2 regions of the Mesobacillus sp. AQ2 genome follow, and region 1 is predicted to be linked to the other one. Evidence: riboswitches for the same ligand, from Rfam matches in the RefSeq annotation. Region 1 holds a riboswitch; the other holds the start of a gene.

Region 1 (7,309 bases):
GGCTGGTCGATGATTGTGCGGATCGCACCGCTTGTCCCAATCGTCACCGCGATCTCACCTTTGCCAATCGCATTCACTCCGAGGTTGGAAAGAACACCGTCACTTGCGCCGATGACAAAAGGAGTTAGCGGGTTGATTCCGAGTTGCTTCGCAATTTCCGGATTGGTGCCTGTGAAAACCTTTGTTGTCGGTACAAGCTCGGATAATTGGTTTTTGGTGATTCCCGCAATTTGAAGGGCTTCTTCATCCCAATCGAGCTTTTTAAGATTCATCATTCCCATTGCAGATGCCAGCGAGTGGTCCACCACATACTGATCAAAGAACTTTTTAAAAATGAACTCCTTGATGCCGATGTATTTTTTCGTTTTTGCAGCAATTTCGGGACGCTCGTTCACAATCCAGGTGATCTTGCTTAACGGCGACATCGGATGGATTGGCGTTCCTGTCCGCTTGTAAATTTCATGCCCATTCAGCTCAGCTTTGATTTTGTGCCCCCACGCTTCACTGCGGTTATCCGCCCAGGTGATGCATGGCGTCAGCGGCTCATCATATTCATCAATAGCGATGACACTGTGCATCGCGCTGCTGAATGAGATGAACGCCAGCTTTTTTTGCTTATGGTGCTTCATGATTTTTGTGATGGCCGTCAGGACTGCCATGTATATTTCTTCCGGGTCTTGCTCGGCTGTTGAAATATCCGGCGTATAAAGAGGGTAGCCAACGTTCTCCTGCTGGATGACTTCACCTTTTTCACTGAATAGTACAGCCTTGGTGCTTGTGGTGCCGATATCGACTCCCAGCATATACTCAGTCATTTTTTTCAACTCCCTTGGAAAGCGTCTGCTGCGATATCCAAAGGTCCTCAACCTTACCTTGAACATCATCAAAATTTTGGTGTAAGGATTTAATCATAAGTTCGCGATTCTTCGTTTTGATGGCTTCAATATAAAGCTCGTGATTTTCGAGGATGCGATCGAAATCTTCGTACTTTTCTTCGATCCTTGCGCGCATCGATAAAAGAATGAACGCTTCCATAACCGGTTTCGTGTTATCCCAGATCATTCTGATATGGGAATGATTGATGGCCCTAATGATCGTCTCATGGAAGAGCACATCCTGGAGGCTGAACTCGTCAGCGTCCTTGTACTTGATGGCGATTTTCATCATTTCGAGGATTTTGCTCAACTCAGTTACAAGATTTGAAGTATCTATTTTTATCAGTCGTTCAAAAACAAATGATTCAATCAATAAGCGGACGTCATAAATCTCCTCAACATCCTTTTCGGTCAAGCCAATGACTATAGCGCCCATTCTTTCCAGCCGAATCAAGTTTTCAGCCGCGAGGATTTTCAGCGCTTCACGAATGGGTGAGCGGCTGACCCCAAAGTCCGCAGCTAATTTGTTTTCCGAAAGGGTGGCACCGCTTTCAATCAATCCCGAAATAATCTGCATCCGCAGCTCACTCGCGACACGATCACCGGTCGACGCCTTCGAAAGCCATTTTTGAGGATAAAGAAATTCATTTTTTTCAGTCATTTCCTCACCTTCCTGGTTAATCAAGTATACTTGTATACAAGTATTATAAAACGAATTTTAGAAATTGCAAGCGTTTTCTACTGTGATTATTTTGCCAAATTAGTTTGGTTTCATTCTCGATAGAAAAGGAGGTGGAATTAAATAAAGAAGAAAAAATGTGCACGGTTAAGGGAAGTAAGAGAAAAACCGTTCAAATAAAGAAGAGATATGTGCCCGGTTAAGGGAAGTAGGAGAAAAACCGGTCAAATAAAGAAGAGTTATGTGCCCGGTTAAGGGAAGTAGGAGAAAAACCGGTCAAATAAAGAAGAGTTATGTGACCGGTTAAGGGAGGTAAGAGAAAAACCGGTCAAATAAAGAAGAGTTATGTGACCGGTTAAGGGAGGTAAGAGAAAAACCGGTCAAATAAAGAAGAGATATGTGCCCAGTTAGGGGAAGTAAGAGAAAAACCGGTCAAATAAAGAAGAGGTATGTGCCCAGTTAGGGGAAGTGAGAGAAAAACCGGTCAAATAAAGATGAGATATATGACCGGTTAAGGAAAGAAAAAGGGAAACGGGTCAAATAAATTGCCAAGAGGAGATAAAACTTCCCCTTGGCTAAAGTCCGTGTAGAAATTATTACTCGTAATAAGTAGATTTGCATTCGCCGTTGGCTGATAGATTGTTTTTTAAAACTCTTCTAATAGATTTCCTTGGTAGGTCTCCGTTGCTCCAATCATATATGATGGTTGTGGTTACTCTTCGATCGGGAAACAGTATTTGAAAACTTTTTAACGTTTGTAAAACAAGGGATTCAATAGAGTCACGTGCCCCACAGTGACTGCATACAAATCTTTTTTGTCCCAATGAATCCAAAAACCCCCCACACCCCTCACAAACAACCCCTTTCCTCAACCCATCAAATTCGTACCCTGGCACTCTGGTAAACGGTGATTTCTTAATATGCAAGGACAAGAGGGCCTCGGCGAGTTTGGTATGTTTGTTTGTTAGTTTTGAGGAGGTTCTGTTCATCCTATCCATAAACCGATTCAGTTGGGTTGGCAAAATAATGGGTGATTTCAGTGGTGCTTGCAGAAGGGTGAATTCCGGGTTGATGAACACGAGGTGTGGTTCGAGAGGGATGTAGAATCCTAGATTCTTCAGCAGTTGTTTTAGCAGGGATTCGGCACGGCTTAGCTGGTGGAGGGGGTTTTTGGTTTCAGCACCGGCGGCGGTTTTAAATTTGTCTCCATCTAAATAGTAGTCTCCTTCTAAATTTTTCACTTCGAAAAGGTGGAGCCGATCCTGGGTAATCACGAGGGAATCGATTTGAAAGAGGGTGCCATTCACTTCCAGTAAAAGGTCGTTGATAATCAGACTCTCCACTCGGCAGTTCGTGAACCACTGGTCAAATTGCACTTCGCCTTCATAGCCTTTTTCCAGCGTGTACAGGTTCGATGCCGCTTTCTCCTCCAGCTCCATCCGGGGCTTCAACGCTTGTAAAATCTCTAATTCTTCTGGTTTGGTCCGTTCTTTAACTATCATTTTCCACTTCCTTTCTTCCTTCATTTTAAAAGAATCCAAAATAAAAATCAGTGAACTTTCTGGGGCATTTATGATACTATTAAGCTAATTTCATATGATCTTATCAGATCGGTGAGGTAGAGGAGCGAACAACAAGAGTAGGCCATCGGAGTATGACATCAATGATGGTGGCTGGAAGGGTTGTTTGCCGAAGCGTGGCCAGGGTCAGACTGGTTACTGCTGGGATGCTTTCTGAAAAAGGAGCAGACTGTCATGCTTGAATTGGCGCATGGAGAACTACTGATCGAAATGGGAGATAACGTGTATTGTAAAAGCAATGACCGGTTATTTCTGTCGTTGCTTTTTATAGACAAGAGCTTTTCCTCCATTCCTTCTATTAAACTCCACTCCCGGGCATGTGCCTCTCCTGGCTTTCATTTTACCAAAAAGGAGAGAATCATCTTGAGAACCATCTACAAAAATGGCACCATCTATACATTCAATTCACTTAACCCAATTGTTCAGGCTGTGGTCATTGAAAATGGCCGGTTCATCGATATGGGAACTTCTGCGGATATGGTGCTGCATTGGGGCAGCCAGGCACAAATTATCGACCTCGAAGGGAAAACAGCCACCCCTGGCCTGATCGACAGCCATCTTCACCTATCGATCATGGCAGATAGTTTTATCAACCTAGATTTTGTCGGAATCACAACCAAGCAGGGGATGCTAAAAAAAATACAGGAAAAAGCAAACCAGCTTAAGCCTGGCGAATGGATTGTCGGCTCAAGCTGGGACGAGAACCTTTTTACCGACGGAGGGATTCCGAAAATTACAGAGCTGGATTATGTCGCGCCGGCAAACCCGCTATTTTTAACAAGGACGTGCCTGCATGCGACGTTAGTCAACAGCAGGGCGCTCGAGGTGATCGGCTATCATCCGGATATAAGTGTTCCAGAGGGCGGCACAATCGTACTGGATGAAATCACCAAGCAGCCGACGGGCTTGTTCCTGGAATCAGCGGCGAATCTAGTCAGACAGTACATTCCGGAACGTTCCTACGATGACTGGAAAAAAGCGATGCGCCAGACGATGCAGTTTGCGATCAGCAAGGGGCTGACAAGCGTGCATACGAATGATCCGCTGTATCTCGGCGGATTGGAGCAGACATGGAATCTTTTCAATGAGCTGTTAAATGGAGAGCAGCTTGGTTTGCGCAGCAATCTCCTGATCAACCATGAATTTTTACCGGACTTAAAAGAAGCGGGAATGTACACTGGATACGGCAATGATACACTGCAAATCGGCGCTGTGAAAATTTTTGCCGATGGAGCGTTTGGTAGGAGAACGGCGCTCCTGACAGAACCATATAGCGATGCGCCGGGACACTACGGCGATGCGATGTATGACCAGGAACAGCTATATGAAATCGTAAAAGGGGCGCGTGATCTGGACATGCCGATTGCAGTCCATACGATTGGTGACCAGGCACTGGAAAATGTCCTTGATGTGCTGGACAAGTTCCCGGCTGCAGCCTATCGCGACCGCTTGATCCACGCACAGGTTCTGAGGGAGGAATTAATTCCACGTCTCAAGGCACCTAGCAGGATTGCCGACATCCAGCCGCGTTTCCTTGCGAGTGACTTCCCATGGGTACAGGAACGACTTGGCGAAAAACGGATCAAGCTCTCCTACGCCTGGAAAACCTTGATGGATGCTGGCGTGATTTGCGCTGGAGGTTCAGATGCTCCAGTAGAACCGGTCGACCCGATTCTCGGAATCCATGCGGCAGTGACACGCAAAAAGCCGGGTGAAAACCACGAGGGTTATGTACCTGAGCAAAAATTATCAATGTTCGATGCATTCCGCCTGTTCACCGAACTCGGAGCCTATCCAACAAATGAAGAGACGGTAAAAGGCACAATCGCCCGAGGGAAATTTGCGGATATGACTGTGTATTCATCCAACCCATTTGAAATGGCCGATCCAGACGAATTATTATCCATGAACATCGATATGACAATCATCGGCGGGGAAATCAAATATCGCAGTCTCTCATAAGCATAAACATAGGAACGGTTCTTCTACTTCCATCGAAAGTAGGAGTGCCGTTCTTTTTAGTTTTATGGCTAAAGTCCTAAAATTTTCTGAAATCGAACCGAAATAATTAATATGAAGAGAAACGGTAATTGACTATATTGCTGGACGGGAGAGCGGAAAATGAAATTCAGGAAGAGTTTTGCGAGAAAACCACAGATGAAGTTTGGTGTTCGGGCCAAGTTATTGGCGGGCTTTTTTTCGGTTTTGGCTTTGTTGGCAGTCGTGGCAATCATCACGAATTTCGAATTTAACAAGATGAATAGTCAGTATTCTACGTCGATTGAAGACCGGATGGGGAAGCTGAATTTGATTGTCGAAATGAAGGATGCCGTCATGCGGGAGCAGCTTGCGCTTCAAAAATACATGGCAAATAGTGATGGTGAGAGCCTGATCGAATTTGAAGGAGCGGTAGAGGATTTTGCTAAGAGCTCAAAGAAGTACTTGAGCTCAGCAAAATCCGCTGAAGAGAAGAAAGTGGGAGAGAATCTGGTCGCGGCTGAGGCGCAATATTATGATGTCGCTTCAGAAGCCTTTACTCTCATCCGGGATGAACAAACGGTAAAGGTAAGGCTTTTAATGCAGGAAAAAGGAAATAAGCTTATCTTTAGCTTGAATTCAGCAGCCGAAGATGCGATTAAGTACCAGCAAGCTGCCCTGAATACAACGAGTGAAACCCTTTCCGGAAATGTCCAGAAGGTAGCCTTGCTCATCATCGCGCTCTCTGTGGCGGCATTTGTCATTGGGACTGTGATTGCTACATATATTAGCAGAATGATTTCAAAACCTGTCCAGCTTGTCTCTCAGGCAGCAAAGCAATTAGCTGACGGAAATCTGGCCATTGAAAAAATCAATGTGAAGAATACAGATGAAATCGGGCAATTAGCAACTGATTTCAATGAGATGGCAACAAATTTAAGGAATATCATTTTTCAGGTGAGCAGCACTTCCGAGCAGGTTGCGGCATCAGCTGAGGAGATGATGGCTAGTGCGGACCAGACGAATTCTGCCACGAACCAGGTGGCGACAGCCATCCAGGAAGTCGCCGGCGGTGCAGAGCTACAAAGCAAGAATACAGAGGAAAGCGCGAAGGCAGTAGGAGAGATGTCTAGTGCCATCCAGCGTGTCGCGGTTACGACTTCCACAGTTGCAGAGTCTGCGGTTGATACGACGAAACAGGCAACACTTGGCCATGATTCTCTGGAAAAAGTCATTGAAAAGATGAAAACAATCAACCATACAACGAGTGAAACAAATTCTGTCATCAAGGATCTGGACCGAAAATCGGCTGAAATCGGCAAAATCATCGAGGTCATTACAGGCATCGCTGACCAGACGAATTTACTGGCGCTCAACGCCGCCATTGAAGCAGCAAGAGCAGGCGAGCACGGAAAAGGGTTTGCTGTTGTCGCAGATGAAGTCAGGAAGCTGGCTGAACTTTCAAGGCAGTCTGCCAGCCAGATTTCCAGCTTGATTGAAGTCATCCAAAAAGAAACCCATCAGGTCGTCGAGATGATGAATAAAGGGGCAGCTGAAATTTCCGAGGGAACATCATTGGTTGAGGATACAGGCCGGATATTTGATGAGATTTTAAAATCGATTGAGAATGTCAGCTCGGAAATCCAGGAGGTCTCCGCGATTTCTGAAGAAATGTCGGCAAGCGTCATGCAGGTGAATGCTTCGATCGAGGAGGTAACAAAAATTGCCCGCGGCTCCGTCGCAAGCACGGCGGAAATCGCTTCGGCCACGGAAGAGCAGCTGGCCTCCATGGAAGAGGTATCCTCATCTTCCGCTTCACTCGCGAGGCTGGCAGAGAGCTTGAGGGAAATGGTAGCAAAATTTAAGGTTTAATATGTCTAGTGAGGAGCATGGGATTGGAGAATCTCATGCTCTTCTTTTTTTAGTAAAAAAGTGCATTTGTTCAGAGTGGCAACTCATGAATACAGATAAGAAACAGTCTCCCTTACAGGTATTCGCCCAAGCCAAAACCGTGATAAATGCATATAAAGGTAGTGGATACAAAATAGAGAAGAGGGAGGTAAGCCGTATGTACGCATACAGACATCCTTATCGAATGCAGGACCAGAGGTGGGGATTTGGATTACCGTTTTTAGGTGGTTTGGCTGGTGGATTATTGGGAGGCGCTTTATTTTACCCGCGGCCGTTTTATGGTGGTT
Region 2 (7,309 bases), 1.5 Mb from region 1:
GGATGCGGCTGATAACGCGAAACAGATGATGGATTTATTGGATATCGAATATGAAGGGCTGAACCCGAGACAGCTTGATTTGTTTTGATACTGGATTCCCCTACTGGAAGCAGCGAGGGGACACTTCATTTTAAAAGAGGAATGATGGTTCAATGGAAGAAATGATTCATATATACCATACGAATGATTTGCATAGCCATTTGGAGCACTGGACGAGTATCCATAAGCTTGTAACTGAGCGGCGGCGCTGGCATGAGGAAGAAGGCGATGAGGTTTTCGTTTTTGATATTGGGGATCATATGGACCGCTGGCACCCATTATCAGATGCGACAAGGGGGAAGGCGAATTGCCGACTGCTGAATGAAGCCGGTTATGATGCCGGAACCATTGGGAACAATGAAGGCATTACACTTCCTTTCGAGGATCTGGATTCGATGTATCTGGAAAAAGAATTCGAGATGCTTGTGGCGAATCTATACAATCAGGATGGAAGCCGTCCGGTTTGGGCAAAGCCTTATCATGTGTACATAAGCAAAAAAGGCACAAGGATCGGAGTAATTGGTGTCACGGTCAATTTCGGGCGCTTCTATGAGCAGCTCGGATGGAAGGTGACCGACCCAATGGAGGAAATTGAGAACTGTGTCGATGAGTTAAAAATACAAAGTGATGTCATCATTCTGTTATCCCATCTCGGGATTCATGATGATGAAAGGATTGCAGAACAGTTCCCGGAAATTGACGTCATTCTTGGCGGGCACACACATCATATTTTACATGAAGGGAAAGAGGTTGGCTCGAGTTTGCTCGCGGGTGCTGGCAAATTTGGATATTACACCGGCCATGTGACTGTGAAGCTGGATGTGGATTCAAAGCGGATTTTGCAGAAAACGGCTCTTCTGTACGATATGAATGAAGCCGGCCAGGCGGAAGACGAAAAGGAGATGGCTGCAGCCTATTACATGGAAGGAAGAGAACTTATGGGTGAGCCGGTGGCGAATCTGCCTGCTAAGTTAACAGCCGACCCCATGCAGCATACCGAACTGGCAAGGCTGCTCGTTCAGGCTTTAAGAGAGTGGTGTGATGCAGACTGCGCCTTTATGAATGCTGGCATGATTCTTAAGGGCCTCAAGCAGGGGGATGTAACGAGATTCGACCTCCTCGAAATCTGTCCGCACCCGATCAATCCATGTACGATCAACATGTCAGGTGCGGAACTGAAAGAAGTACTCCTTCAGACAAGGGATGAATCATGGCCCCATCTGCAGATAAAAGGACTTGGCTTCCGCGGCACCGTGATGGGTGTCATGGAGTACGACGGGATTGAGTTTCGCCAAAAGGGCAATGTCCAGCAAGTGTTCATCAACGGCGAGCTCATTGATGCGAAAAAGCAGTACTTGCTCGCCATTCCCGATATGTTCACGTTCGGCCGGTTTTTTCCGGAAATCCAGCGTGCTGAGGAAAAACGATACTGGCTGCCGGAGTTCCTCCGCAATCTGCTTGAGTGGAAGCTTACAAATATGACCATTAATATTTGATCAAAATATCACGCTTTCCCCGTCATCTTCATAGAGTGTTATTGGGATTGAAGGGAGGAGTTGTGGTCATGATCGATATGTCACCCATTGAAATAGAAGGCAAAACATTTTTATGCATATCTGTAAAATTGCCAAAGACAAACCTTCTTGTCGTTACCGGCGACAAAGGATATATAATGTGCGGCGCCCTTGATGTCGCGCTTCTCAATGAAAAGCTCAAGAGCAGGAAAGTCATTGCAGGCAGGGCGGTTGGCGTGAAAACGATTGAAGAATTGCTCGAAGCCCCGCTTGAGTCCGTCACATTCGAGGCGGAGAACCTTGGCGCCACAAAAGGGATGGTCGGCAGGGAAGCATTGCTGCTAATGAATTAAGCAGACATTTCACATATGGAAACAACCACTTAAAAAGACAGCCTGAAGAGCTGTCTTTTTTGTGTACTCCAAGTGAATTTTTGCAGAAGCAGTATAAAAAGTGAGTTTTCAATCCGATATAATGATTGAATGAAAAAAATGGGCTCGTTTTTTCCCAACTCAAAAAGGAAAACGAATGACCCAATGATTTGTAATTGTGATAGAATATAAGAAAATATTGTCGTTTTATGTAAAATTTTCTTTATTCATGATAAGGCAGACATAGCCGCCAATTAACAGATAAAGTGGGAATGAACATGAGACTCGTAGCCACCACATCGGTAGAGGAAGGGACTTTACTCGGGAAAGCCATTTATAATGATCAGGGCCAAATCCTGCTAAATGTGGGTGTACGGCTCGAGCGAAACATTCTGAAAAGGCTTGAAGAGTTTAGGATTGATTATATCTATATTAAAGACCCTGATACCGATGATATCATCGTGAAAAACGCGATACCAGATGAAATGCGGATCAATGCGATCATGACAATCGGGGAAACTTTTAAACAAGTTCAGCTGGATTCCAAGATCTCACAAACCTTCGTGCTGGAAAAATCGGCGAGGAAATTCAAGAAGCTGATTGTTGCTTTACTTGATGAATTAAAGAGCAGCAAAGATCTATTGAACCTGCTTTCGGATGTATTCCTGCATGACCATTATATTTTTTCGCATAGCTTGAACGTCACACTTTACTCGCTTGCGATTGGAATAGAAATGAAGCTCTCTCCGAAGGAACTTGAACAGCTGGGGCTCGGGGCGATTTTGCATGATGTAGGGAAAATGAAGGTCCCCGAAGAAATTTTATCAAAGCCAGGCAAACTGACTGCGGAAGAATTCCAAATCATCAAGGCCCATGCTGAGGACGGCTTCCAGATGCTCAGGAATATTCCGACTGTCCCGCTGATTGTTGCCCATTGTGCGTATCAGCATCATGAACGGTTGAATGGAGCGGGGTATCCGCGAGGTTTAAAGGAGGCTGAAATCCACTTATTCGGAAAAATCCTCGGAGTGGCGGATGTATTTGATGCTGTCACATCCAATCGGGTATACCGGCCGGCAATGCTGCCGCATGAAGGCCTGGAAATCCTTTATTCCGGTGCAGGCAGCCTGTTTGACCCAAAGATCGTAGACGCGTTCCGCAGAGCTGTGGCCATCTATCCAATCGGCCTGACTGTCACCCTGAGTGATGGCCGGAAGGGAGTCGTAGCACAACAAAATCCTGGTTTGAGCGAGCGGCCTGTTGTCCGTATTCTGGAGGAAAGCGGCCAAAGAGTGGAACCATACAACCTGGATCTAAAATCCAATCTATCACAGATGATTGTCAGCTGTGATACGATCATACAATACGAGTATGCAACGAATTATTAATTTCGTTCCGCTAAGTGAAATTCCTTTTACTATGAGACAAAGTAATTATAGTTTTTAGGCTAGTTCCCCCCTTTGAAGCATACATATAGCTTTAGAGGGGGGATTTGTTTTGGCAAAATTCGGCCGGCGGCTGCCTCGGAAAGGGCCCTTGCCTTTCAGGTATGTATTCCTGCTGACATTCGTATTTTTTTCCTTTTCCACTGCCGCAGGACTTTGGATCATCGATAAAGGACTTGAACCGACTTTGATGAAATATGCTGAATCCCAGACAAGAAAAATTGCGACTCTGGTTATCAACAAGGCAATCAACAAAAAAATAGCCAGCGGGATGGATATTGATAAAGTAATTGAATTTGTACCGGTGGATGGAGGTACAACCACTGTGGTGAAATTCAACACAGAAATCATCAACCGGGTAAAAGCGGAAACAACCAATATTGTACAAATGAACCTGAAAGAAGCAGAAAGAGGGAATCTTACCTCTCTAGAAATGTTATCCGATGTCGAGCTCGTAACCGATGAAAAAGACAGGGAAGAAGGAATCATTTATTATGTTCCTTTGGGTCAGGCGACCAACAATGCGCTGCTCGGTAATATGGGGCCAAGGGTTCCGGTGAAGTTCAATGCAATCGGCGATGTGACGGCGGATGTCGTCTGGGATACTGAAGAGCATGGGATCAATAATACCCTTATAAATGTATCGGTCAGGGTAAAAGTGAATGTGCAAATCATTATTCCTTTTGCGACAGAAATCGCAACCGTTCAGGAAAATATTCCGATTGGCAGCTTCTATTATCCTGGAAAAGTACCACAGTTCTACAATGGCGGAGGAGATACATCCCCAGCCATCCAGCTTCCTGGCGAATAATAACAGTTGTCAAGTTAGTGATATTGTTATATTATAAAATCAATTGAATAATAAACCACATCATTCCGATGGGGTAGAGGCGCAGGATTCAAGAGTAAGCTGTGTGAGGATGACAACGTTGATCACAGCAGAAAGGGAATTTTGCCGAAGTAATAAAAAATGAGTCGCATTTTTTATTGCTGGGGATACTTTGAACAGGAGTATCACTGTCATTATGGAGGTATATCCATAATGGGGAGCTACAGATCGTGATGGAGAAACTAGTTGCTTATTAAGGGCAGCGATAGAATGTTCTCTATCGTTGCCCTTTTTTATATTTTTTAGAAAGTGGCTACAACTCTTTTCATGGAACAGTTTCCCCCCTGTCAAAAACAAGGAGGAGAAAGAATGGAGAACACAATTTTTTCATTGCTGCCGCCATTATTGGCTATTTTGATGGTAGTGATCACAAGGCGGGTGCTATTGTCTTTGGGGACAGGCATCGTCGCAGCAGCGTTTTTGCTTGCTGACTTTAATATCATTGAAACATTCGCTATTATGTGGGATGCAGCCAAGGGGATAGTCATCGCTGATGGCGAACTGAACACGTATAGCTTATACATCATTTTATTTTTGCTGCTTTTGGGTACAATTACAGCCTTCATTTCTATTTCAGGAGGAAGCCGAGCGTTCGGCGAATGGGCAATGAAGCGTGTCAAAACAAGAGCTGGAGCTCAATTAGTCGGTGCTTTCCTTGGCATTATTATTTTTATTGATGATTATTTCAATGCACTGGCTGTAGGGCAGATCACTCGTCCAATCACGGACCGCCAGAAGGTTTCGCGCGCAAAACTGGCCTATATAATCGATTCAACTTCAGCACCAATGTGTGTCATCTCTCCGATTTCCAGCTGGGGTGCTTATATCATTGCATTGATTGGTACAATCCTTGCTGCACACGGCGTGAATGAATACAGTGCGTTCTCAGGGTTCATGCAGATCGTGCCGATGAACTTCTATGCTCTTGCAGCATTGGCAATGGTGTTCATTGTTGCTCTTAGGAATGTTGAAATCGGCCCAATGAAAAAGCATGAGGAACTTGCGATTACGGAAGGAATTGTTGTTCCTCAGGACAAGCCGGTACCAGGGGAACTGAAGGATGATCTGCCAACGAGTACGAAAGGTACTGTTGGAGACCTTGTATGGCCGATTGTAGCCCTTGTCGTAGGAACAGTAGGCATGATGCTCTGGACAGGCGCAAGTGCTGTTGAAGGAAAAGTAACCATTTTCGGTATTTTTGAAAATACAGATGTCACCAAATCTCTTGTAACTGGCGGATTGTTGGGACTTGCTGTAGCGTTGATTCTTTTTGTCAGACAGGCGGCTGTATTAAAAGGCGTCAATGCCAATGTCTTTGGAAAAGGACTAGCTGAGGGCATTAAATCAATGCTTCCGGCTATCTATATTCTCGTTTTTGCCTGGGTCATCGTTGACCTGATTGGCCGGCTTGAAACAGGTAAATATCTGGCAGGCATCGTTGAAAGCTCAAACATCAATATTGCCTTCCTGCCATTCCTGTTGTTCCTCGTAGCCGGAATCATGGCGTTCTCAACAGGAACATCATGGGGATCATTCGGAATACTGCTTCCGATTGCAGGAGATATCGCAGCGGCTGCTGATATTACAATTCTTTTGCCTGCTTTAGCAGCTGTCCTGGCTGGTGCAGTTTTTGGAGACCACTGCTCGCCAATTTCCGATACAACGATCCTATCATCAACAGGTGCTGGTTCACATCATATGGACCATGTCATGACACAGCTGCCATACGCGCTGATTTCAGCAGCAATTTCTGCTGTCGGATTCCTGGTCCTCGGTTTTACAGGCAGCACGCTCGCAGCACTTGCAGTAGTGGCCATCCTGCTGGTTGCTTTTGCGTTCATCTTCGGAAGCAAAACAAACCAGGAAGAAGTACTGAAAGAAAATCTAGCAGAATAATGAAAAAGCTGTCTGGTATCAGACAGCTTTTTTTCATATTTTTAAAATAGCGGGAATAGAATCCTAATTAATAGGAGTTTTAGTATAGTTGGGAAAATTTTATCGAAAAAAATTTATTATGACGCAAATAATATTTTGACAAGCCATTAAAAACTAGCTATACTATTTCTAGACCAAATAATCTGAAAATATAAAACTTTCTAATTCATCAATATTTTCCAGGTGATTAGAAGGCAAGGGGGATTTATAAATGGAAAATCGTCCACAGTGGGGCACGAGGGCAGGATTCATTCTTGCTGCGGTAGGTTCGGCAGTCGGGTTGGGAAATATTTGGCGCTTCCCGGGTGTAGCTTATGAGAATGGCGGGGGAGCATTCTTCTTCCCATACTTATTTGCTTTATTAACAGCAGGTATCCCAATTTTGATTTTGGAATTCACCATCGGTCATAAGTACCGCGGATCTGCACCATTAAGTTATTTCAAGATGCGAAAAGGCGCAGAATGGCTTGGCTGGTGGCAGCTTGCTATTTCTTTTGTCATTTCGACGTATTACGCAGTCATTATCGCATGGGCAATGTCCTACGCTTATTTCTCGCTCAGCAAGCAGTGGGGAGACGATCCGCTTAGCTTCCTTGTTGGGGATTATTTAAAGGTAGTGGACGCTGGCCAGGTAGGCGGTATCGTACCAGGTGTATTCCTGCCATTAGTCATTGTATGGGTCATTTCTCTTGGTATTTTGTTCAAAGGCGTCAAGAAAGGTATTGAAGTAGCGAACAAGATCTTTATTCCTGCACTTGTTATTTTATTTATGATTATTGTTGTTCGCGCATTGACTCTGGATGGAGCAATTGATGGTGTAAACGCATTTTTCAAGCCTGACTGGAGCCAGATCCTGAACGGTAAAGTATGGGTAGCGGCATATGGACAGATTTTCTTCAGTTTATCGATCGCATTTGCAATCATGATCACGTACTCAAGTTATCTTCCTAAGAAATCTGATATTACAAACAACGCTTTCATTACTGCTTTTGCCAACTCTTCCTTTGAATTGCTGGCTGGTATCGGCGTATTCGCGGCATTGGGCTTCATGGCAATGCAGCAAGGCGTTCCAATTGATGAAGTGGTAAGCAAAGGGGTTATCCTTGCATTTGCGGT

Evidence for each region. A riboswitch is a leader RNA that binds a small molecule or an ion and turns the genes downstream of it on or off. The one in region 1 is predicted to bind lysine.
Region 2: linked by a shared signal. The riboswitch ahead of QNH36_RS20750 (Na+/H+ antiporter NhaC family protein) and the one ahead of QNH36_RS03950 (amidohydrolase) in region 1 are both predicted to bind lysine.

Annotation. Positions count from the first base shown of each region.
Region 1 covers NZ_CP126080.1:788,325-795,633, forward strand. Annotated here, with positions in the region: gene gntK (gluconokinase) at 1-815, opposite strand, end outside; gene QNH36_RS03940 (GntR family transcriptional regulator) at 808-1,536, opposite strand; gene QNH36_RS03945 (nuclease-related domain-containing protein) at 2,151-3,080, opposite strand; lysine riboswitch at 3,166-3,343, shown strand; gene QNH36_RS03950 (amidohydrolase) at 3,495-5,096, shown strand; gene QNH36_RS03955 (methyl-accepting chemotaxis protein) at 5,256-6,983, shown strand; gene QNH36_RS03960 (hypothetical protein) at 7,180-7,309, shown strand, end outside.
Region 2 covers NZ_CP126080.1:4,111,539-4,118,847, reverse strand. Annotated here, with positions in the region: gene QNH36_RS20775 (DUF72 domain-containing protein) at 1-88, shown strand, start outside; gene QNH36_RS20770 (bifunctional metallophosphatase/5'-nucleotidase) at 153-1,535, shown strand; gene QNH36_RS20765 (YunC family protein) at 1,604-1,906, shown strand; gene QNH36_RS20760 (HD-GYP domain-containing protein) at 2,203-3,312, shown strand; gene yunB (sporulation protein YunB) at 3,422-4,180, shown strand; lysine riboswitch at 4,247-4,430, shown strand; gene QNH36_RS20750 (Na+/H+ antiporter NhaC family protein) at 4,568-6,154, shown strand; gene QNH36_RS20745 (sodium-dependent transporter) at 6,405-7,309, shown strand, end outside.